3 regions of the Cellulomonas wangsupingiae genome follow, and region 2 is predicted to be linked to each of the others. Evidence: predicted binding sites of a transcription regulator. Region 2 holds the regulator's gene; each other region holds the start of a gene.

Region 1 (7,855 bases), 1.7 Mb from region 2:
GCAGATCCACACGCACCTGTGCTACTCGGAGTTCGGCGAGATCATGGACGCGATCGACGGCCTCGACGCGGACGTGACCAGCATCGAGGCGGCCCGCTCGAAGATGGAGATCCTCGGCGACATCGCCGCGGCGGGCTACCCGCGCGCCGTCGGCCCGGGCGTCTACGACATCCACTCCCCGCGCGTCCCGTCGGAGGCTGAGGTCACGGAGCTGCTCACCGAGGCGGTCCGGACCATCGACGTCGACCAGCTCTGGGTCAACCCGGACTGCGGCCTCAAGACCCGCCGCTACGAGGAGGTCACCCCCTCCCTCGAGCACCTGGTGGCCGCGACCCGCACGGTCCGCGCGACGCTCTGACGCGACCCCGCACGTCCCGAGGCCCCGGCCGCCGCACCACGGCGCCGGGGCCTCGCCCGTCCGCACCTCCCCCTCCCCGCGAGAGGTCGATCCAGTCCGGCCCTACCCTGCGGTGCATGGCCTCCCCGTTCGACGTCACGGTCCCGGACCTCCGCCGCCGCACCTCGCTGAAGTGGCACACCTACCCCGAGGACGTGCTCCCGGCGTTCGTCGCCGAGATGGACGCGCGCCCGCTCGACGCCGTGGTCACCGCGGTGACCGGCGCGATGCTCGCGGGGGACACGGGGTACGAGGTGGGCCCGACGAGCCCGCGCGGCACGGCGTACGCCGAGGCGTTCGCCGACTTCGCCGCCCGGCAGCACGGGTGGGACGTGCCGGTCGACCGGACGCGCATGGTCCCCGACGTGATGCTCGGCCTGGTCGAGGTCCTCGGGCTGCTCACCGGCCCGGGCGACGGCGTGGTCGTCAACCCGCCCGTGTACCCGCCGTTCCGCTCGTTCGTCGAGCACGCCGGGCGGCACGTCGTGGACGCCCCGCTCACAGCGGCCGGGCGCCTCGACCTCGACGCGCTGGACCGGGCGTTCGTCGACGCGCGGGCGTACCTGCTCTGCCACCCCCAGAACCCGACCGGCACGCTGCACACGGCCGACGAGCTCCGCGCCGTCGGCGAGCTCGCGACCCGCCACGGGGTCCGCGTCGTCGCCGACGAGATCCACGCGCCGCTCGTCGTCGGCGACGAGCCGTTCGTCCCCACCACCACCGTGATCCCGGACGCCATCGCGCTGCACTCCGCGTCGAAGGCCTTCAACCTCGCCGGGCTGAAGGCGGCGCTCGCCGTGCCCGGCCCGGCGGCGGACGAGCTGCGGCGCATGCCCGAGATCGTGGGCCACGGCGTCAGCCACGTCGCGTCCATCGCGCACCAGGCGGCCTACCGGCACGGGGACGCCTGGCTCGCCGACGTGCGCGCGGCGGTGCGTGCCAACGGCGACCTCGTCGCCGCGACGCTGGCGGAGCGGCTGCCGTCCGCCCGCTGGATCCGGCCCGCCGCGACGTACTTCGCCTGGCTCGACGTCCGGGACACGCCCGCCGTCGTGACGAGCGGCACGGACCCGGCACGCCTGCTGCTCGAGACGGGTCGGCTGGCGGTGAACCCGGGCCCGACGTTCGGCGCCGGCGGCCACGGGCACGTCCGCCTCAACCTGGCGACGTCGCCCCGGATCGTCGCCGACGCCCTCGACCGCTTGACGACCACGCTCGGGTCACCGGCCTGAGCCCGGCCGGGACGGCCGGAGCGACATCGAGGGGGCGGAAAGACACCTCACCGCCGAGAAGCAGGGCTGGAATGACCTCTCACGCGCGAGAGGCGCGACTGGAATGACATCTCACGCGCAAGAGGCGGGGATGGAATGACATCTCACGCGCAGGGCGCGGGGGTGGTGCGACCTCTCACGCGCGGTGAGGCAGGGCTGGATCGTCCTCTCGTAGAGAGGGCGATCCAGCCCTGGGTCCGTGCGTCAGCCGGCGGTGGGCGCCTCGATGGACGTCGCCGACGCGCCGTGCTGGATCTCGACGCGGCGCGGCCTGGCCTCCTCGGCCACCGGGACGGTGAGCGTCAGCACGCCGTCGGCGTAGTTCGCGGTGATCTTGTCGAGCGCCAGGCCGCGGCCGACGGTGAGCTGGCGGGCGTAGGTCCCGACGGGGCGCTCCTTGGCGAGCCACTGCACGTCGTGCTCCGTGGGGGCGCTGCGCTCGGCGCGGATGGTCAGCGTGCGGTCGTCCACGCTGACGTCGATGGTCCCCGGGTCCGCGCCCGGCAGGTCGACGTGCAGGACGTAGTGGTCCCCGTCGCGGTACAGGTCCATGGGCATGGTCGCGGACGCGCGGTCGGACGCGAGGACCTGCGCGAGCACGCGGTCCATCTCCTGGAACGGGTCGAAACGAGTAGCCACTCCCCTCACCTCCTCGACGTGGGGCCCGGACCCCCCGGGTCCCCGGTGCTCCCGGCGGCTCGGCCACCGGCTGGCTACACGTCAAGGATTAGCACTCGGCGTCCCAGAGTGCCAACAGGTCTGGAGGTCCCGTTCGCTCACAGCGAACGCACAGCCGCCGTCCGCGCGAAGGGTCCGCGGCGGCCCTCAGGCCGTGCGCTCCACCGGGCCCGACCGGTCCTTGCCGAAGCCGGCGACGAAGGTGGCCAGGCCCTCGACGATGCGCACGTCGGCGTCGAGCCACGGCACGTCGAGCCACTGGCCGTCGGGCAACCAGCGCAGCTGGTCGTGCTCGACGAGCGGCTCGGGCTCACCCTCGACGACCTCGGCGAACCACAGCCGCATGACGTACTGGTCGGAGAGCCGCCAGGCTCCGTCGTCGGGACCCAGGAGCTCCACGCCGAGGCCGACGCGCACGCCCAGCTCCTCGCGGAGCTCGCGGTGCAACGCGTCCTCGGGGGTCTCGCCCGCCTCGACCTTGCCGCCGGGGAACTCCCAGCGCCCGGCGAGGCTCGCCGGGGTGGCGCGCCGGGCGGCGAGCAGGAGCCGCGGGTCGTCGAGGTCGTCGACGACGGCGGCCGCCACGACGAGCACAGGGGTCATGCCACGAGTCTGCCAGTCACGGGTCACGGCCGGGTCACGACGGTGTGCGCGGTCGGACGTCCGCTCGCGCGGCCGGGGAGGTCCGGCCGGGCGGACGAGCACGAGCTGGCGTGGTGTGCGGCGCGGGGGCTCCCACCCGGCCACCGCGGCACGTCGGAGGTCAGCGGATGCCGTGGGACTCGGCCCACGCGACGGCCTCGGCGCGCGTGGAGACGCCGATCTTGCGGTAGACGCTGCGCACCTGCGACTTGACGGTGTTGCGCGTGACGAACAGCCGGGTGGCGATCTCCTCGAGGGTCACGTCCTCGGCGAGCTCGCCCAGCACGACCCGTTCGCGGCGGGTGAGCGAGTGCGCGCCCATGGTCTGCATGGTCGCGCTCGTGTCCAGCATGGTCATGATGTCCTCCGGTGGGCGGCGGTCCCGGACTCTCCGGCCCCGCATGGGCTGCGTACCGGATGAGAGCGGCGCGACACGTCGCTATGACGCGACTTTCGCCGATTTCTCTGAATCACCGTGAGATCCCCCCCGCGGTGCCGATAGCTGCACCTGTCATGACGTCTCACCTGACCGCCTGATACATCCGACGGCGGAGGTTGCGTCCGTTTCACTGTGCGCCATGTCACCCGTTCGAGCAAGCACCCTTACGCATGGACGATCGTCCAGAAATTGCGCCTGACGGGTGAATCCTGGGTGCTGTCACCCACCCGTACGGCTCAAGGGTTGAGGGCCCCGTACTGCTGCGCGGAGAGCAGAGCGCCGGTGGACACGACCTCGATGCGCAGCAGCCACCCCTCGCCGTACGGGTCGGTGTTGACCAGAGACGGGTCGTCGACGACCGACTGGTTGACCTCGACGACGGTGCCCGAGACCGGGCAGAACAGCTCCGAGACGGACTTGGTCGACTCGATCTCACCGATCACGGCGCCGGCCTCGACCTCGTCGCCCACGGCGGGCAGCTCGACGAAGACGATGTCCCCCAGCGCGTCGGCCGCGACGGCGGTGATGCCGACCGTGGCGGGCGACCCCTCGTCGACCCACTCGTGCTCGGCGGTGTACTGCAACGTCGTGGGCAGGTCGGTGGCCATGGGTGCTCCTGTCGGGTCGGGCTGAGGGTCGCGGGGCGGGGTTGCCGTCACCGAGGTCGACGGTAGAAGGGAAGGGGCACGACGCGCACGGGTTCGCGCCGTCCGCGCACGTCGACCGCGAGCTCCCGGCCCTCGGCGCTCACCTCGGGGGTCACGTACGCCATCGCGACCGGGTGGCCGAGCGTCGGCGACGGGGCGCCGGAGGTGACCGTCCCGACCACCGGGGCGTCGGGCGCGGTCGACGCGACGACGTCGTACCCGTGCCGGGCGGCGCGCCGCCCCAGCCCCTGCAGCCCCACGAGCACGCGCGCGGGTGCCGACTGCGCGCGCGCCGCGAGCGCGTCGCGGCCCACGAACGGCAGCGGCCGGCCGTCGGCGTCGACCTTGCCCAGCTTGACGACGCGTCCCAGGCCGGCGTCGTGCGGCGTCGTGGTCCGGTCGAGCTCGTTGCCGTACAGCGGCATGCCCGCCTCGAGGCGCAGGGAGTCGCGTGCCGAGAGGCCCGCCGGCGCGATGCCGTGGGCGGCGCCCGCGGTCAGCAGCGCGCGCCACAGCGCGGGTGCGGCGGCGGCGTCGACGAAGAACTCGAACCCGTCCTCCCCGGTGTACCCGGTGCGGGCGACGAGCACGGGTCCGCCCTCGAACCGCATCGGCAGGCAGGCGTAGTACCGCAGGGTCGCCGGCGTGACGTCCGCGGGCGCGGCCGGGTCCGGCACCAGGGCGTCCAGCGCCTCGACGACGGCGAGGGCGTGCGGCCCCTGCACCGCGACGAGCGCGGTCGCGGCCGAGCGGTCGACGACGTCCACGTCGCCGACCTCGCCGCGGACGGCGTCCGCGCGCTCGCGCAGCTCGTGGAGGACGACGTCGTGGTTCGAGGCGTTCGCGACGACCAGGTAGACGTCGTCGCCCGTGCGGTAGACGACCAGGTCGTCGATGACGCCGCCGTCCGGCTGGACGACCATCGTGTAGCGGGCGCCCAGCACGCGCAGGCCCGACAGGTCGCCGACGAGCGCACGGTCCAGGAACGCGCCCGCACCGGGGCCACGCACCTCGATCTCGCCCATGTGCGACAGGTCGAACAGCCCGGCGGCCGTGCGGACCGCCGTGTGCTCGGCGAGGTCGGACGTGTAGCGCAGCGGCATCTGCCACCCCGCGAAGGACGTGAGCACGGCGCCGAGGGCGACGTGCTCGTCGTGCAGCGGTGAGCGCAGCTCGGTCATCGGGTCTCCGGTCGCGGGGGCGGTGGCGTCGGGCGTGCCGGCGGCGGTCATCGGACGTCGTCCGCGTACGCCTCGACGGGCGGGCACGAGCAGACGAGCTGCCGGTCCCCGCGGGCCCCGTCGATGCGACGCACGGGCGGCCAGTACTTGCCGGCCCGCAGGGACGGCACCCCGAACGCGGCCTGCTCGCGCCCGTACGGGTGCTCCCACACGTCGGCGCTGACGGACGCCGCGGTGTGCGGCGCCTGGCGCAGCGGCGAGTCGGCCAGGGGCCAGCGGCCGTCGGCGACCGCCTGGATCTCCGCGCGGATCGCCACCAGCGCCTCGACGAAGCGGTCCAGCTCGGTCAGGTCCTCGCTCTCCGTCGGCTCGACCATGAGCGTGCCGGGCACGGGGAACGAGAGCGTCGGCGCGTGGAAGCCGTAGTCCATGAGGCGCTTGGCGACGTCCTCGGCCGTGACGCCGGTGGCCTTGGTGAGCGGGCGCAGGTCGAGGATGCACTCGTGCGCGACCAGCCCGCCCGGGCCCGTGTACAGGACCGGGAAGTGCTCCCGCAGCCTCGTGGCCAGGTAGTTCGCCGCCAGCACGGCGGTCTCGGTCGCGCGGCGCAGCCCGTCCGGGCCCATGAGCGCGACGTACGCCCACGAGATCGGCAGGATCCCGGCGGACCCCCAGGGCGCCGCGGCGACCGGGGCCACGACCGCGCCGGTCGCACCCGGTGTCGGGTCCCCGGGCAGGTACGGCGCGAGGTGCGCCGCCACCGCGACGGGCCCCACGCCTGGGCCGCCGCCGCCGTGCGGGATGCAGAACGTCTTGTGCAGGTTGAGGTGCGACACGTCGCCGCCCAGCTCGGCCGGGCGGGCCAACCCGACGAGCGCGTTGAGGTTGGCGCCGTCGATGTACACCTGCCCGCCGGCGACGTGCACGAGGTCGCAGACCTGGCGCACGTGCTCCTCGTAGACGCCGTGCGTCGAGGGGTAGGTGATCATGATCGCCGCGACGCGCGGGCCGTGCTGGTCGAGCTTGGCCCGCAGGTCGTCGAGGTCGACCTCGCCGTCCTCGGCGGTGGCGACGACGACGACCTTGAGGCCCGCGAGCGCCGCGGAGGCCGCGTTGGTGCCGTGGGCGGACGCGGGGATCAGGCAGACGTCGCGGTGCTCGTCGCCGTCGGCGCGGCGGGCCTCGTGGTACGCGTGGATGGCCAGCAGCCCGGCGAGCTCGCCCTGCGACCCGGCGTTGGGCTGCACGCTCACGGCGGCGTACCCCGTGATCTCGGCGAGCCAGCCCTGCAGCTCGGCGACGAGGTCCGCGTAGCCCTGCGTCTGGTCGGCCGGCGCGTACGGGTGCACGTCGGCGAACTCGGGCCAGGAGATGGGCTCCATCTCGGCCGTGGCGTTGAGCTTCATGGTGCACGAGCCCAGCGGGATCATCGTGCGGTCGAGCGCGAGGTCCTTGTCGGAGAGGCGGCGCAGGTAGCGCAGCATCGCCGTCTCGGAACGATTCACGTGGAACACCGGGTGGGTGAGGTAGTCGGTGGTCCGCAGCAGCTCGGCGCGCGGCTCGGAGGGCTCGCCCGCGAACGCGCCGAAGGCGACGGCCCCGTCGGCCGCGGCCGTGGTGACGCCCGCGGCGACGAACGCGCCCAGCACCGCCGCCACGTCGGCCGCCGTCGTCGTCTCGTCGCACGCGACCTGCACGTGGTCCGCATCGGCGACCCACACGTTGATGCCCGCGTCGACAGCCGCCCGCGCCACGTCCGTCGCACGGCCTGGCACGTGCGCGCGCACGGTGTCGAAGACGTCGTCGTGGACGACCGTCACGCCCAGGTCGCGCAGCCCGCGCTGCACGCCTCGCGCGTGCCCGTGCACCCGCCGCGCGATCGCCCGCAGCCCGTCGGGGCCGTGGTAGACCGCGTACATCGACGCGACGATCGCCAGCAGCGCCTGCGCCGTGCAGATGTTGCTCGTCGCCTTCTCGCGGCGGATGTGCTGCTCACGGGTCTGCAGCGCGAGGCGGTAGGCGGGCGCGCCGTCGGCGTCGACGGACACCCCCACCAGACGCCCGGGCAGCGTGCGTGCGAGCCCGCTGCGCACCGCCATGAACGCCGCGTGCGGGCCGCCGCCGAACAGCGGGACACCGAAGCGCTGCGCCGAGCCGACCGCGACGTCGGCGCCCAGCTCGCCCGGCGACGTCACCAGCGTGAGGGCCAACAGGTCCGCCGCGACCGTCACCAGCGCACCGCGCTCGTGCGCGGACGCCACCAGCGGCCGCAGGTCCCGCAGCACGCCGGACGCCCCGACCTGCTGCAGCACGACGCCGACGAGCGGGCCGTCGACCTCCGGCAGCCCGTCGGTGAGGTCCGCGACCACGACCGGCAGCCCCACGGCCCGGGCCCGCCCGAGCGCCACCGCGAGCGACTGCCCGAACAGCTCGGCGTCGAGCACCACCGTGCCCGTCGTCGCCTTCGACGCGCGCCACATCAGGGCGACGGCCTCGGCCACCGCCGTCGCCTCGTCGAGCAGCGACGCGTTCGCCACGTCGAGGCCCGTCAGGTCCGACACGACCGTCTGGAAGTTCAGCAGCGCCTCGAGCCGACCCTG
Region 2 (7,855 bases):
CCGACAGCGAGCCGGGCAGGAAGCCGAGGCGTTCGCCCGCCTCGACCGCGGGCCGTGTCAGGACGATCCGGTTGACCTTGCGCGCCTGCAGCGACTGCACCGCCTTCGCCATGGCGAGGTACGTCTTGCCGGTGCCGGCCGGGCCGATGCCGAACGTCACGGTGTTGCGCTCGATCGCCTCGACGTACTCCTTCTGCCCGGGCGTCTTGGGGCGGATGGTGCGGCCCCGGGACGACAGGATGTTGAAGGTCAGCACGTCGGCGGGGCGCGCGCCGGAGTCGGCCGTGAGCATCGCGACGGAGCGCGTGACGACCTCAGGGCTCAGCGGGGTGCCCGCGGCGGCGACCTCGATGAGCTCGTCGACCAGGCGCGTCACGAGGGCGACGTCGCCGGGAGGGCCCGCGAGGGTGATCTCGTTGCCGCGGACGTGCACGTCGACGGTGCGGAAGCCGTCCTCGATGCTGCGCAGCACCTCGTCGCGCAACCCGAGCAGCTCGACCATCGACACGTCCGGCGGGACGGTGATGCGGTGCTCGACGTGCGCGTGCCGGTGCTCCGGGACGCTGGGTGCGGGGGTGGACTCGGCCATGTGCTCGGCAGGTGCCGTGCGCTCCTTCTCTCGACGCGTGCCCTGCTGCAGAGGCACCGCACCATCCTACGGCTCCGACCCGCCGGGCACCGGCCCGGTCGCGCACGACCGGCGAAACGGCCCACGGCGCCCAGAACGCCCGGTCTCGCGAGACGCGGGGGGTGTGGGCGTCCCGTGTGGGCCCTTCGTCCCCGGGCGTCCGCGCCCCGGCGGGAGAACACTGGGAGCAGGACGCCGGGCAACGGAGCCTGGTGAACGCGTACGACGGAGGAAGCACCATGGCGCGTTACGTCAAGGACTTCAGCGAAGGCGACAAGGACCAGAAGGACCTGCTGGGCGGCAAGGGCGCGAACCTCGCCGAGATGACCCGGCTCGGCCTGCCCGTGCCGCCCGGCTTCACGATCACGACCGAGGCCTGTCGCGCCTACATGCGCAGCGGTGAGGTGCCGGCGGAGCTGCGGGTCGAGGTCACGATGGCCGTGCGGCACCTGGAGGACCAGCTCGGACGCCGGCTCGGCGACTTCCACGACCCGCTGCTGGTCTCGGTGCGGTCGGGCGCGAAGTTCTCCATGCCCGGGATGATGGAGACGGTCCTGAACGTCGGGCTCAACGACGCGTCCGTGCAGGGCCTGGCGGAGCTCTCGGGCGACGAGCGGTTCGCGTGGGACTCCTACCGGCGGCTGATCCAGATGTTCGGCCGCACGGTGCTCGACATCGATGCGGACCGGTTCGCCGACGCGCTCGACAAGGCGAAGGCCGCGCGCGGGGTGACCGCGGACGTCGACCTCGACGCCACGGACCTGCGTGCCCTCGTCGACACCTACAAGCAGATCGTGCGCGAGGAGTCGGGGCGCGAGTTCCCGCAGCACCCGCGCGAGCAGCTCGACATGGCGATCGTCGCCGTCTTCGACTCGTGGGGCACCGAGCGCGCGAGGCTCTACCGGCGCAAGGAGCGCATCCCCGACGACCTGGGCACGGCGGTCAACGTGTGCTCGATGGTCTTCGGGAACCTCGGGCCCACGTCGGGCACGGGCGTGGCCTTCACGCGCGACCCCGCGTCGGGCCGCACGGGCGACTACGGCGACTACCTGGTGAACGCCCAGGGCGAGGACGTCGTCGCCGGCATCCGCAACACGCTGTCCCTGGCGGACCTGGAGCAGGTCGACCCGGCGGCGCACGCCGAGCTGCGCCAGGCGATGCGGCGCCTCGAGACGCACTACCGCGACCTGTGCGACATCGAGTTCACCATCGAGCGCGGCAAGCTGTGGATGCTGCAGACGCGCGTCGGCAAGCGGACCGCACCGGCGGCGTTCCGCATCGCGTGCCAGCTCGTCGACGAGCACCTGATCACGATGGACGAGGCGTTGTCGCGCGTCACGGGCGCCCAGCTCTCGCAGCTGCAGTTCCCGCAGTTCGCGCCCGCCGCCGACGACGACGAGTCCCGCGTCCTGCTGACCCGCGCGATGCCGGCCTCCCCCGGCGCCGCGGTCGGCATGGCGGTCTTCGACCCCGCGACGGCCGAGCAGTGGGCCGCCGAGGGCAAGGACGTCATCCTGGTGCGCCGCGAGACCAACCCCGACGACCTCGGCGGCATGATCGCCGCGGTCGGCGTGCTGACCGCGCGCGGCGGCAAGACCTCCCACGCGGCGGTCGTCGCCCGCGGCATGGGCCGCACCTGCGTCGTCGGCGCCGAGGAGCTGGTCATCGACGCGACGTCGCGCACCATGAAGGCCCGGGGCCACACGGTCCACGAGGGCGACATCATCGCGATCGACGGCACGAGCGGCGAGGTCGTCCTCGGCGACGTCCCGGTGATGCCGTCCCCCGTGCAGCGCTACCTCGAGGACGGCCTCGACGTGGCGCTCGCCGAGGCGCCCGACGACGAGACCCGCGACCTGGTGCGGGCCGTCGACCGGATCCTGCGGCACGCGGACGCGACGCGCCGGCTGCACGTGCACGCCAACGCCGACACAGCGGAGGACGCCGTGCGCGCCCGCTCGCTCGGCGCGGAGGGCATCGGCCTGTGCCGCACGGAGCACATGTTCCTCGGTGAGCGGCGCGTCCTGGTCGAGCGGGTCGTGCTCGCCGCGGACGACGCGGAGCAGCAGAAGGCGTTCGACGCGCTGCTGCCCCTGCAGCGGCAGGACTTCACCGAGCTCCTGGAGGCCATGGACGGCCTGCCGACCACGATCCGCCTCATCGACCCGCCCCTGCACGAGTTCCTGCCCGACCTGACCGACCTGTCGGTGCGGGTCGCGCTCGCGGCCGAGCGCGGCAAGGTCGACGAGGACGACGTGACGCTGCTCGCCGCGGTGCGGCGCATGCACGAGGCGAACCCGATGCTGGGTCTGCGCGGCGTCCGCCTCGGGCTCGTCGTGCCCGGCCTGTTCGACCTGCAGATCCGGGCGGTCTGCGAGGCGGTGGCGGCGCGGCTCGCGGCCGGCGGCGACCCGCACGCCGAGATCATGGTCCCGCTGGTCGGCTCCGTGCAGGAGCTGCGGCTCGTGCGCGACCGTGCGCAGGCGATCATGGCGGACGTGGCGGCCGAGCAGGGCGTGGCCATCGACCTTCCGGTCGGCTGCATGATCGAGCTGCCGCGCGCGGCCCTGACGGCGGACCGCATCGCCGCCCAGGCGCAGTTCTTCTCGTTCGGCACGAACGACCTCACGCAGACGACGTGGGGCTTCAGCCGGGACGACGTCGAGGGCGCGTTCTTCGCCCAGTACACGGCGAACGGCGTGCTGTCGGTGTCGCCGTTCGAGACGATCGACGTCCGGGGCGTCGGGCAGCTCGTGCAGATCGCGGTCGAGAAGGGTCGCCAGACCCGCCCGGACCTGACGCTCGGGGTGTGCGGCGAGCACGGCGGCGACCCGGAGTCCATCCGGTTCTTCGACGCCGTCGGGCTCGACTACGTCTCGTGCTCGCCGTTCCGGGTGCCGATCGCGCGCCTCGAGGCCGGCCGCGCGGCCATCGAGCACGAGGGCAGCGACTCGCGCTGACCTCACCGGACCCGTGAGGGCGGCGGCCCACCCCGTCTTGCCGCCGCCCTCACGCCTGGGGCCGGATCGCCCTCTCACCCCGGGATCGGCGCCCCCGTCGGCACCCCTCCCCGACCCGGCCGGTGAGAGGTCGGTCCGGCCCGCCACACGGGCGCGGTGCGCCGTCGGTCAGCCCCAGCGGCCGAGCCGGTCGGCCAGCATCGCGAGCGCCACGTGGCCTGCGGTGGACGTGCGCAGCACGTGCGGGCCGAGACGGCACAGCAGCGCCCCGGCGCCCGTCAGGGCGTCGACCTCGCGGTCGCTGATGCCACCCTCGGGCCCGACGACGACCACCAGCTCGCCGGCCCCCGGCAGCGGGGCCTCGCGCAGGGGCCTGGTGGCGGACTCGTGGAGCACGACGACCGTCCCGCCCGCGGCGACGGTCGCGACGACCCGTGCGACGAGGCCCTTGTCGTCGAGCGAGTGCTCGACCAGCGGCATGCGCGCGCGCCGCGACTGCTTGGTGGCGGCGCGCACGGTGCCGACCCAGCGTGCGCGGCTCTTCTGCGCACGCTCGCCACGCCAGATGACGACGGACCGCTCGGCCTGCCAGGGCACGACCACGTCGACGCCGACCTCGGTCGCGGCCTCGATCGCCATCTCGTCACGGTCGCCCTTGGCCAGGGCCTGCACGAGCACGAGGCGCGGCACCGGCTCCGGCTCGACGACGACCTCCTCGACGGCGATCCGCACGCCGTCGGGACCGGCGGTGCGCACCCGCCCCACGAGCCGGACGCCCGCGCAGTCGACGACGTCGACGCGCTCACCGGGGCCGCGCCGCTGCACGACGCCCGCGTGCCGGCCCTCGGTGCCGTCGAGCAGGTACTCGCCGCCCGCCCGGACGTCGCCGAGCTGCCCCGGCTCGACGACGAAGACGGGTGCGCTCACCGGCCCGCGAGCTTGTCGCGCAGCTTCGCGAACATCCCGGGGTTGGCGGCCGACAGGCGCCCCTCGGGACGCTCCTCGCCCCGGAGCGCCGCCAGGCGGCGCAGCAGCTCGGCCTGCTCCTCGTCCTCGGGCGTCGGGACCAGCACCTCGACGTGCACGTGCAGGTCACCGCGGCCGCCGACGTGCAGGTGCCCGATCCCCAGCCCGCGCAGCGTGACGACCTGCCCCGGCTGCGTGCCCGGCCGCAGGTCGACCTCCTGCGGCCCGTCGAGCGTCTCCATGGTCAGGACCGTGCCCAGCGCCGCGGCGGTCATCGGCACCTGCAGCGTCGCGTGCAGGTCGTCCCCGCGGCGCACGAACGTCTCGTGCTTGCGCTCGCGCACCTCGAGGTAGACGTCCCCCGCGGGGCCACCCGCCGGGCCGACCTCGCCCTGGCCGGTCAGCTTGATGCGCGTCCCGGTGTCGACGCCCGCGGGCACGTCCACCGACAGCGTCCGGCGCGAGCGCACGCGGCCCTCGCCGGCGCACTCGGTGCACGGCTCGGGGATCACGGTGCCGAAGCCGTGGCAGGCCGCGCACGGCTGCGTCGTCATGACCTGACCGAGGAAGGACCGGGCGACGCGCTGGACGGACCCGCGCCCGCCGCAGGCCTCGCAGGTCCGCGGCGACGTCCCGGGCCGGCAGCACGTGCCCCCGCAGGTGGGGCAGAGCACCGCGGTGTCCACCTGCACCTCGCGGTGCACCCCGAACGCTGCCTCGGCCAGGTCCAGGTCGAGGCGGACGAGCGCGTCCTGGCCGCGGCGCGCACGCGGCACGGGACCGCGCGGGGCACCGCCCGCCGCGGCACCGAAGAAGGTCTCGAAGATGTCCTGGAAGCCGAAGCCCCCACCCATGCCGCCGCCGGGCGACGACGGGTCGGCCCCCATGTCGTACGCACGACGCTTCTCGGCGTTGCCGAGCACGTCGTACGCCCGCGACACGCCCTTGAACCGCTCCTCGGACGCCGGGTCGGTACCCGCCACGTCGGGGTGCAGCTCGCGCGCCAGGCGCCGGTAGGCCTTCTTGATCTGCTCGGGCGTCGCGTCGCGCGGGACACCGAGGATCTCGTAGTAGTCGGTCACGTGGCGTGCTGCTCGCTTCCTGCTCGTGCGGGGTGTGCCCGGTCCCGCGCACCGGGCGCCGGACGACGCGTGCACGGGGCGTACCGGTCAGCCCGCGAGGATCCGGGTGAGGTACCGGGCGACGGCGCGGACCGCCGCCATGGTCTGGGGGTAGTCCATGCGCAGCGGGCCGACGGCGCCCAGGACGGCGACGGAGGAGCCGTCACCGCCGTAGCCGCTGGTGACGATGCTCGTCTCGGCCAGGCCCTCGTGCTGGGTCTCGCGGCCGATGCGCACCGCGACACCGCCCGAGTCCTCGGCCATCTCCGACAGCAGGCGGAGCAGGACGACCTGCTCCTCGAGCGCCTCGAGCACCGGGCCGATGGTGTGCGGGAAGTCGGCACCCGCGCTGCGCGCGAGGTGGGACGCGCCGGCGACGACGACGCGCTCCTCGCGCTCCTGGGAGAGCGTCTCGGCGACCACCGCGACGACCGACCGCGCGAGGTCCTCGCCGTCGGGCGTGAACTCGGCGGCGAGCGACTCGAGGGCGCCGTCGAGGTCGGCCAGCCGCAGGCCGGCGGCCGCGACGTTGAGCCGCACCCGCAGCCGCGCGACCACGGCCTCGTCGAGGTCCGTGGTGAGCTCGAGCGTGCGCTGCTCGACGCGGCCCGTGGTGGTGATGATGACGACCAGCAGGTGACGCGCGCCGACGGGCACCAGCTCGACGTGCCGCAGCGCGGACCGCCGCAGCGAGGGGTACTGCACGACGGCGACCTGGTGCGTGAGCTGCGCGATGAGCCGGACCGCGCGGTCGATGACGTCGTCGAGGTCGACGGCCTCCTCGAGCAGCGTGCCGATGGCGCGCTTCTCGGCGGCGGACAGCGGCCGCACGCCCGTGAGCCGGTCGACGAACTCGCGGTAGCCCAGGTCGGTCGGCACGCGGCCGGCCGACGTGTGCGGCTGGACGATGAGCCCGGCCTCCTCGAGGGCGGCCATGTCGTTGCGGATCGTGGCCGGGGACACGCCCAGGGCGTGCCGCTCGGCGAGCGCGCGGGAGCCGACGGGCTCGCGGGTCGCGACGTAGTCCTCGACGATCGCCCGCAGCACGTCCAGCCGACGGTCCTCGCTCATCGCTCCCCTCCTGTCCTTGGTCTCCTCGTGGGTCCGTGCGCGGCCGTCCACGGCCGGCGTCACGGCGGTCCTGCGTGGCACTCGCAGGGACCGAGTGCCAATTCTACGCGGTGGACCGCGCCCCGGGGTGGTCCACCGCGCGTCACGGGAGCGGGCGCCCGGCGGACCTCCTAGAGTGCCCGGGTGAACGACGACCGCTACGGCTCCGACGTGCTGTCGGGCGGCCGCGCCGCCCCCCGCCCGGCCCACCACCGTCCCGCGCGCACGTCGCGCGAGCAGGCGGCCGAGCGCGGCCTCGTCGTCGAGGACGTCGAGACGGGCTGGGTGGGGGCCGTCGTGCGCGTCGAGAAGTCCGGGGGTCAGCACGTGGTCGTGCTGGAGGACCGCCGGGGCCGGACCCGCACGTTCCGGCTCGGTCCGGGCTTCTGGGTGGACGGGGAGCCCGTGGTCCTCACCGCGCCCGTGACGTCGCGCGCGCCCGCGCGGCCGACGCGCACCGCGTCCGGCTCCGTGGCGGTCCCCGACGCACCGGCGCGGGTCGCGCGCGGGTCGCGCATCTGGGTCGAGGGCAAGCACGACGCCGAGCTCGTCGAGAAGGTGTGGGGCGACGACCTGCGCGTCGAGGGCGTGGTCGTCGAGCTGCTCGACGGCGTCGACCACCTCGAGGACGCGCTGCGCGAGTTCCGTCCCACCGCCGACCGGCGGGTGGGCGTGCTCGTCGACCACCTGGTGCCCGGCTCGAAGGAGTCCCGGCTGGCCGCGCAGGCGCTGCGGGGCGTGCCCGACGGGACCGTCCTGGTCCTGGGCCACCCGTACGTCGACGTCTGGCAGGCCGTGCGGCCGCAGCGCGTGGGGCTCGACGCGTGGCCGACGATCGAGCGTGGCACCGAGTGGAAGCGTGGCATCCTGCGCGAGCTGGGCTGGCCGGCCGACGACCAGGCGGACGTCGCGCGCGCCTGGCAGCGGATCCTGCGCTCGGTCCGGTCGTACGCGGACCTCGAGCCGAGCCTCCTGGGACGGGTCGAGGAGCTCATCGACTTCGTCACGACCTGACGGCGGCCCGGCCCCGCGCGGCGGGACCCGCCCGGTGGCGACCGGACGGGCCCGCG
Region 3 (7,855 bases), 1.8 Mb from region 2:
GCGCGGCGCCCGACGCCGCCACGACGCTCCTGGTCGTCGTGCACCCCGCGGACGACGACCGCACGGCGCCGACCGCCAACCTGCTGGCACCGATCGTCGTGGACCCTGCCACCGGCCGGCTCGCCCAGGTCGTCCTCGACGACGAGCACCCGCTGCGGGCACCGCTGGGCTGAGGCCCCGCGACCCGGCGCTCGCACCCCGCGGTGCGACGAGGACCGGGTCACCCCGTACCACCGTCACACCCTGGAGGAACCCCGTGAGCAGCCTGGCACCGAGCACGCGTCACGGTGCGACGATCCACCGCCAGCCCGTCGTGCACCCCGACCGCAGCGTGTTCGCCTATGCCGTGCGCGGCGTCGTCCCCGGCGAGGGCGGACAGCCCGTGGCCGAGGAGCTGGTCGAGCACGTCGTCGACGCCGTGTACCGCACGGTCGACCTGTCCCGGGTCGCGGGGAGCCGGCCGCTGATCGTGCGCGCCACCCACCAGATGCTCACGTCCACCGAGCCCGAGCTCGACGCACCCCACGGGCTCGTCCTCGAGGTGCCCGCCGCCCACCAGTACGCGCCCGGCGCCACCGGCCGGCTCACCGCCCTGGCGGAGTCCGACGTGCGCGTCGCGCTCGGCGACTACGTGGGCGACCCGGCCCAGGACGCGCTGCTGCCGTACGCGCAGATGGTCAAGATCGACGCACGCCTGCCCGCCGCGCAGCTCGACGACCTCGTGCGGCGCGCCGCGGGCGCGGGGACCATCGTGCTCGCCGAGCAGGCGACGTCGCGCGAGCGCGTCGGTGCCGCCCTGGAGGCCGGTGCCGAGCTGCTGCAGGGCCCGCTGGTACTGCCACGTCAGCAGACCGACGCGCAGCGGCCGCTCGGCGCGGGCGAGGTCCAGTGCTTCGAGCTGCTGCGCCAGCTCGCCGGGCGGGACCCGGACCCGAAGGAGTACACCCGGACCGTCGCGAGCGACGCCGAGCTGACGATGCGCGTGCTGCACCTGGTCAACTCCTCGGCCGCGGGCGTCCGGCACAAGATCGACTCGGTGCAGCAGGCCGTCATGCTCGTGGGGCCGCGGCAGCTCGGTGCCATCGCCACGGCGTCGCTGGTCGGCGCGACGCCGACGTCGCTGGAGAGCCTGTGGTTCCTGCTCACCCGGGCGCACACGTGCGCGGCGCTGTCGGGGGACGACACGGGGTACACCGTGGGCCTGCTCTCCGCGGCAGCCGCGCACCTGCAGGTCGACGCGTCGCGCGTCGTGTCCCGCACGGGCGTCTCCACGGCCGTGGCGGACGCGCTTGAGCACGGCACCGGCCCGTACGGCCCGGTGCTGGCCGCCGTGGTCGCGCAGGAGGCGAGCGACACCGACGCCGTCGCCGCCACCGGGCTGGACCCGTACGAGGTCGGCCGGGAGTACCTGGACGCCGTGCCGCGCGCGCTGTCCCTGGCGAGCCGGCTCACCGCGGCCGCGTAGCGCTCCCGGCGGCACGTGGCCCGGGAGGGCCGTGCCACCCGGTAGCCTGCGCGCGCCCCGACACTGCGAACGAGGACCTCATGCTGACCAGCACGTACCCGCTCTCGACGTTCTCCACGACCTCCGACTCCTCCGCCGAGGCGGGCGCGATCGTCGCCGGCATCGTCGTCGTGATCTTCTACCTGGCGATCGCGGCGTTCGGCATCTACATGTACATGCGCATCGCCAAGAAGGCGGGCTGGACGCTGTGGCACGGCCTGCTCGTGCTGGTGCCGCTGGCCAACATCGTCTTCATGATCATGTTCGTCTTCATGGAGTGGCCGATCGAGCGCCGGCTGCGCGAGGCGGAGGCACGCCTGACGGCGGCGGGGATCGACCCGCACCCGTACGGCGGGTACCCGTCGGGCTACGGCCAGCCCGCGGGCTACGGCCAGCCCACCGGCTACGGCCAGCCCGCCCCGTACGCGCAGCCCGCGGCCTACGGCCAGGCCGACGCCTACGGCCAGCCTGCCGGGTACGGCCAGAGCGACCCGTACGCGGCCCCGGCCGACCACGGGACGCCGACCCTCCCCCCGCCGGCCCCGCCGGCCTCCGGTGGCTCCGACCCCTGGCAGGCGCCCGGCTCGACCGCGCCGCGCTGAGAGACGCACGACGGACCGACGGCCGGCCACCCCCTGCGGGGTGACCGGCCGTCGGTGCGTCCGGGTGCTCAGCGGCTCGGGTCCGCCGCCGCCTGCGTCACGGCGTCGCGACCTCGACCTTGCCGCGCAGCACCGCACCGTCCCCCGACGCCTTGGCGAGGAAGACGTGGTACGTGCCGGCGAGCTGGTCGCCGGTGAGCGCGTGCGGGACACCGCACGGCACGGGCTGCGGCATCACCATGGGCACCATGCGGTCGTGCGGCATGAGCTGGACGTAGTACTGCGGCGGCCGGGCGCCGACGGGGTTGCCGCAGTCGAGCTCGACGACCACCGTGGTGCGCCCCGCGGCCTGGGCCCACGTCGGCGAGCTCCACGTGCCCTTCAGCTCGACAGGCCACTGCAGCACCTGCGCCGGCTCCGCCGGGGGCGGCGGCTCGGGGCCGGTCCCGCCTGCCGCGGGCGCCCCGGCGGCCAGCACCGCGGTGATCCCCAGCGCGGCGGCCCCGGCCGTCGTGCGCGCTGCCCTGCGTCGGTGGGGTGCGAGCATCCCGTCCTCCTCGACGTCGTCGTCGTCCGGGACGCTAGTGCGGCCGACCGCCGCGACGCACCGCGCGAAGCGTTTCGTCGCAGGTGGGGACGCCGACGGCCGGCCACCCCCTGCGGGGTGACCGGCCGTCGGACCGTTCAGGTGGTGCTCAGCTGCGTCAGAAGCCGCCGCCGAAGTCCTCGCCACCGCCGGGGCCGGCAGGAGCCGACTTCTCCGGCTTGTCGGCCACGACGGCCTCGGTGGTGAGGAACAGGGCCGCGATCGACGCCGCGTTCTGCAGCGCGGAGCGCGTGACCTTCACCGGGTCGTTGACGCCCGCGGCGAGCAGGTCCTCGTACACGCCGGTCGCGGCGTTGAGGCCCTGGCCGGCCGGGAGGTTGCGGACCTTCTCCGCCACGACGCCGCCCTCGAGGCCGGCGTTGATGGCGATCTGCTTGAGCGGGGCCTCGATCGCGACCTTCACGATGTTGGCACCGGTCGCCTCGTCGCCCGTGAGCTCGAGCTTCTCGAACGCGACCTTGCCGGCCTGGATGAGCGCGACGCCGCCACCGGCGACGATGCCCTCCTCGACGGCCGCCTTGGCGTTGCGCACCGCGTCCTCGATGCGGTGCTTGCGCTCCTTGAGCTCGACCTCGGTCGCCGCACCCGCCTTGATGACGGCGACGCCGCCGGCGAGCTTGGCGAGGCGCTCCTGGAGCTTCTCGCGGTCGTAGTCCGAGTCCGAGCTGTCGATCTCGGCGCGGATCTGGTTGACGCGGCCCGCGATCTGGGCCGCGTCGCCGCCGCCCTCGACGATCGTGGTCTCGTCCTTGGTCACGACGATCTTGCGCGCGGTGCCGAGCACCTCGAGGCCGACCGTGTCCAGCTTGAGGCCGACGGTCTCGGAGACGACCTGGCCACCGGTGAGGACGGCCATGTCCTGCAGCATCGCCTTGCGGCGGTCGCCGAAGCCCGGCGCCTTGACGGCGATGGACTTGAAGATGCCGCGGATGCGGTTGACGACGAGCGTCGCCAGCGCCTCGGACTCGACGTCCTCGGCCACGATGAGCAGCGGCTTGCCGGCCTGGATGACCTTCTCCAGCAGCGGCAGCAGGTCCTTGACGTTCGAGACCTTGGACTCGACGAGCAGGACGTACGCGTCCTCCAGGACGGCCTCCTGGCGCTCGGGGTCCGTCACGAAGTACGCCGACAGGAAGCCCTTGTCGAAGCGCATGCCCTCCGTGAGCTCGAGCTCCAGGCCGAGGGCGTTCGACTCCTCGACGGTGATGACGCCTTCCTTGCCCACCTTGTCGAGGGCCTCGGCGATGAGCTCGCCGATCGCGGTGTCACCGGCGGAGATGGCAGCCGTGGCGGCGATCTCCTCCTTGGTCTCGATGTCCTTGGCCTGCAGCAGGAGCTGCGCCGTGACGGCCTCGACGGCCTTCTCGATGCCCTTCTTCAGGGCGATCGGGTTGGCGCCGGCGGCGACGTTGCGCAGACCCTCGCGCACCAGCGCCTGGGCCAGGACGGTCGCGGTCGTCGTACCGTCACCGGCGACGTCGTCCGTCTTCTTCGCGACCTCCTTGACCAGCTCGGCGCCGATCCGCTCGAACGGCTCCTCGAGCTCGATCTCCTTGGCGATGGAGACGCCGTCGTTGGTGATCGTCGGCGCTCCCCACTTCTTGTCGAGCACGACGTTGCGGCCCTTCGGGCCGAGCGTGACCTTGACGGTGTCGGCGAGGACGTTGAGCCCGCGCTCCATGCTCCGCCGGGCCTCCTCGTCGAAGGCGATGATCTTGGCCATGGGGCTGTGATCCTTCTTCCGGTTCGTGGGTCGGTCCTCGGGTGCCCGCGACGGACGGATCGCCGTGCGCGCTCACGTCCCGCGCGCGACGACCCTCACCTGACGACCGGATGATTCTGTCACTCTCCACCGGAGAGTGCTAAGTCAATGGTTAGCACTCGACCCCTTCGAGTGCAAGCAGCGTCGCACTGGCGCCCTACGCCCTGCGCGAAGGCCCTAAGGTGCGGCGTGTGCCCGACGCCGTCGTCGTGAGCCGCGCCCGGCGCTCCCACGCCCGCGCGGCCCTCGTGCTGGCCGCGCTCCTGCTGGCGACGACGGGGACGAGCGCGTCCGAGGGCCGTGCGGCCGACGCGCCGGCCGCGGCGGGCGCCGGGTCCGGGGCCGTCGCCGGCGTGGGGACCGGTCTCGGCGCCCCGGGCGGTGTCCAGCACGCCCAGATCCCGCTGTACCAGCAGGCCGTCTCGGTGCTCCCCGACGGGGCCCGGGGCGAGGTCCCCGCCGACGCCGTGGCGGTCTACCTGCCCGGCACGCGCGTGCCGGACCCGGCGGCGGCCGTCCTGGCCGCCGCGCTCGGCTCGACCCCCACGACGACCACCCCCCTCGGCCCCGCGGCGGCGGCCCACGCCGCCGACGAGCAGCTCTCCTGGCTCGCCGCGGGCGACGTGCCCGGTCAGGGCGGCCCGCACGAGGAGCTGGCCCGCGCCGCGCTGCTGGACCTGCACTCCCTGACCGTCGCCGACGGCGTCGTCGTCGCCGGCTGGTCCGAGAGCTGGCGCTACGTGTGGCCGCGCGACTCCTCGTTCGTCGCCGTCGCGCTGGCGCGCACGGGCCACGTCGACGACGCGCTCGACGTGCTGGACTTCCTCGAGCGCGTGCAGGCGCCGGACGGGTCGTTCGAGGCGCGCTACCTCCCGGACGGGTCGGGCCCGCCGGACGGCCGTGGCGTGCAGACCGACGGCACGGGCTGGGCGATGTGGTCGGCGGGCCTGGTCCTGGCCGAGGTGGACGACGCACGGCGGCCGGAGGTCGCCCGGCGGCTCGCACCGCTCGTCGAGAGGTCGGCCGGGCACGCGCTGCAGCTCGTCGCCGGAGGGCTGCCGCCCGCGTCGCCCGACTACTGGGAGGTCGCGGAGAGCGACGTGACCCTGGGGACGGCGGCGCCGCTCGTGGCCGGGCTCGAGCAGGCCGCCGTCGTGCTCGCCGCCGCGGGGCGCCCGGCACCCGCGGCCGCCGCTGCGGCAGGCGCCGCGGCCGCGCGGCAGGCCGTCGTCGACGCGTTCGCCCCGACGGGCTACGGCCGCTACACCACGCGTGCGCTCCCGGACGCCGCCAGCGCGTTCGTGCTGGCGCCGTTCTGGGGGCAGGCCCCCGTCGACGGCGCCGCGGCGTGGCGGGCCTCCGTGCCGTCGATGCTGCGCCCCGCGGCCGGCCTGGCACCCGGCGCCGGCTGGCGGCGCGACGGGGTCTCGTGGACGCCGCAGACCACCCTCTACGCGTGGGTCGCCGCCGAGCAGGGGGACGTCGCCGCCGCGGCCCGGTGGCTCGACGTCGTCGACGCGCACCGGACCCCGTCCGGCGCGATCCCGGAGAAGCTGCTCGCGGACGGCGCGCCCGCGGCGGTCGCCCCGCTGGGCTGGAGCGCGGCGTGCGTGCTGCTCGCGATCGACGCGCTCGACGCCCGGCGCGCGACGGCCTGACGCGCGACCGCCCCGCCCCGGGCACGGCCGGCACGGACGCTCGCGGCGACCGTGCCGACCTCGGGCGGCACGCGGCCGCCCCGGTGCCGGGTCAGACGGGCCGGACCTGCTCGGCCTGCGGCCCCTTGGTGCCCTGGCCGACCTCGAAGTCGACGGACTGCCCCTCCTCGAGGGTGCGGTAGCCCTCCGTCTGGATGGCGCTGAAGTGCACGAACAGGTCCGGCCCACCCCCCTCCGGGGTGATGAACCCGAACCCCTTCTCCGCGTTGAACCACTTGACCGTGCCCTGGGCCATGCCGTGCTCCTCGACGTCCTGGTGGCCGGGTCGCTCCGCCGTCGCCCCGGTGCGTGGAGCCTAGTGGCGCACGCCACACCCCGACCAGGGTCTGCGCGCTCTGCGGGGACGAGCCCCGGGCCTCTCAGGCGTCGGGATCGGTGACGAGGACGACGCTGACGCCGTCGCCCGCCCGGTCCGGTGCGACCTCGATCGTCGGCACGCCCAGCGTCGTCGCGACGAGGTCCGCGGTCGTCCGCAGGTCCTCCGACGTGATGTAGATGGTCGACTGCGCGGGCAGGGTGCCCGTCGCGTCGTCGGGCGAGACGTCCGTGAACCCGGCGGCGGTCAGCTCGGCGGCCGTCGTCCGGGCGAGCCCGCCGATGCCCGCGCCGTTGAGCACCGACACGGGGACCGTGAGGTCGGGCGGCACCTGCGCGGGCGTGGTCTCGACCACCGGCGGCTCCTCCGCGTCGGGCGCGGGCTCGGTGTCACCCGGGTCCTCGGCGGCGTCCTCGCCGGTACCCGCCGGCTCCTCCTGGCCCTGCGGCGACCCCCCGGCCAGCGGCAGGTCCCCGGTGCGCGACAGGTACGTCACCACGCCGTAGGCCAGCGCGGGGACGACCACCAGCACGACCACGAACGGCCACCACCGGCTCCACGCCGACCGGGGCGCGCGGTGGACGCCGGTGGGCGCGTCGGGCGAGATCGCGTCGAACTCGTCCTCGGGGTAGGGGTAGTCCGCCTTGCTCACGGCCGCAAGGCTAGCGGCTCGTGGCGGCGGGCCCGGTCCGCCGCACCCCCGGACGGGTGGCGGGCCTCGGTGAGAGGGGGCGCGACGCGCACGGCGGGGCGGCTCAGGCCTCGGCGCCCAGGCGGCGCGCCGTGCGGGCGCGCTGCCGCGACGAGCGCATGCGGCGCAGCCGCTTGACGAGCATCGGGTCGTGGGCCAGGGCCGCGGGGTCGTCGATGAGGGCGTTCAGCAGCTGGTAGTACCGCGTGGCCGACATGTCGAACAGCTCACGCACCGCCTGCTCCTTGGCGCCCGCGTACTTCCACCACTGCCGCTCGAACTCCAGGACCTGCCGGTCACGGGCGCTGAGCCCGTCGGCACCGCGCTCGTCGTCGCGCAGGTCGTCGGCGACCGCGTGCGTGGCCGTGCCGTCCATGGCTCCTCCTCGTCGCGCGTCGTCCCGGGTGCTCCGTGGGCATCGTACGGGGCGAACCACACGGGTGTCATTCGCGCGCGCGGGCGACGTGGACGGGTGTCCCGACGCCGCCGGGCGCGGGTACCGTCCGCGACGTGGACCGACCCCTCGAGGAGCTCGTCGCCCTGGACTGGGCCCGGGCCCTGGCCCCCGCGCAGGACGCACTGGACGCCGCCGGGCAGTTCCTCCGGCAGGAGGTGGCTGCCGGGCGGGAGTACCTGCCCGCGTCCGGCGCGATCC

The links. The regulator HrcA, encoded in region 2, represses chaperone genes, less so after heat shock. The targets are predictions, from matches to a motif close to TTNGCACTCGNNNNNNNCGAGTGCNAA.
Region 1: a site for HrcA is predicted at 2,396-2,422, ahead of NP075_RS00480 (Hsp20/alpha crystallin family protein). Genes of this name have one in related genera too.
Region 3: a site for HrcA is predicted at 4,588-4,614, ahead of groL (chaperonin GroEL). Genes of this name have one in related genera too.

What each region holds. Positions count from the first base shown of each region.
Region 1 covers NZ_CP101989.1:103,842-111,696, reverse strand. The annotation lists gene metE (5-methyltetrahydropteroyltriglutamate--homocysteine S-methyltransferase) at 1-358, shown strand, start outside; gene NP075_RS00485 (MalY/PatB family protein) at 475-1,629, shown strand; gene NP075_RS00480 (Hsp20/alpha crystallin family protein) at 1,873-2,307, opposite strand; gene NP075_RS00475 ((deoxy)nucleoside triphosphate pyrophosphohydrolase) at 2,494-2,949, opposite strand; gene NP075_RS00470 (helix-turn-helix domain-containing protein) at 3,110-3,346, opposite strand; gene gcvH (glycine cleavage system protein GcvH) at 3,664-4,035, opposite strand; gene gcvT (glycine cleavage system aminomethyltransferase GcvT) at 4,083-5,306, opposite strand; gene gcvP (aminomethyl-transferring glycine dehydrogenase) at 5,303-7,855, opposite strand, start outside.
Region 2 covers NZ_CP101989.1:2,497,667-2,505,521, forward strand. The annotation lists gene NP075_RS11605 (PhoH family protein) at 1-589, opposite strand, end outside; gene ppdK (pyruvate, phosphate dikinase) at 868-3,588, shown strand; gene NP075_RS11615 (16S rRNA (uracil(1498)-N(3))-methyltransferase) at 3,757-4,515, opposite strand; gene dnaJ (molecular chaperone DnaJ) at 4,512-5,636, opposite strand; gene hrcA (heat-inducible transcriptional repressor HrcA) at 5,724-6,746, opposite strand; gene NP075_RS11630 (DUF3097 domain-containing protein) at 6,930-7,799, shown strand.
Region 3 covers NZ_CP101989.1:734,143-741,997, reverse strand. The annotation lists gene NP075_RS03545 (flagellar assembly protein FliW) at 1-173, shown strand, start outside; gene NP075_RS03540 (EAL and HDOD domain-containing protein) at 257-1,465, shown strand; gene NP075_RS03535 (hypothetical protein) at 1,546-2,106, shown strand; gene NP075_RS03530 (hypothetical protein) at 2,204-2,653, opposite strand; gene groL (chaperonin GroEL) at 2,811-4,436, opposite strand; gene NP075_RS03520 (glycoside hydrolase family 15) at 4,667-6,133, shown strand; gene NP075_RS03515 (cold-shock protein) at 6,225-6,428, opposite strand; gene NP075_RS03510 (LytR C-terminal domain-containing protein) at 6,553-7,161, opposite strand; gene NP075_RS03505 (DUF3263 domain-containing protein) at 7,265-7,576, opposite strand; gene NP075_RS03500 (uracil-DNA glycosylase) at 7,711-7,855, shown strand, end outside.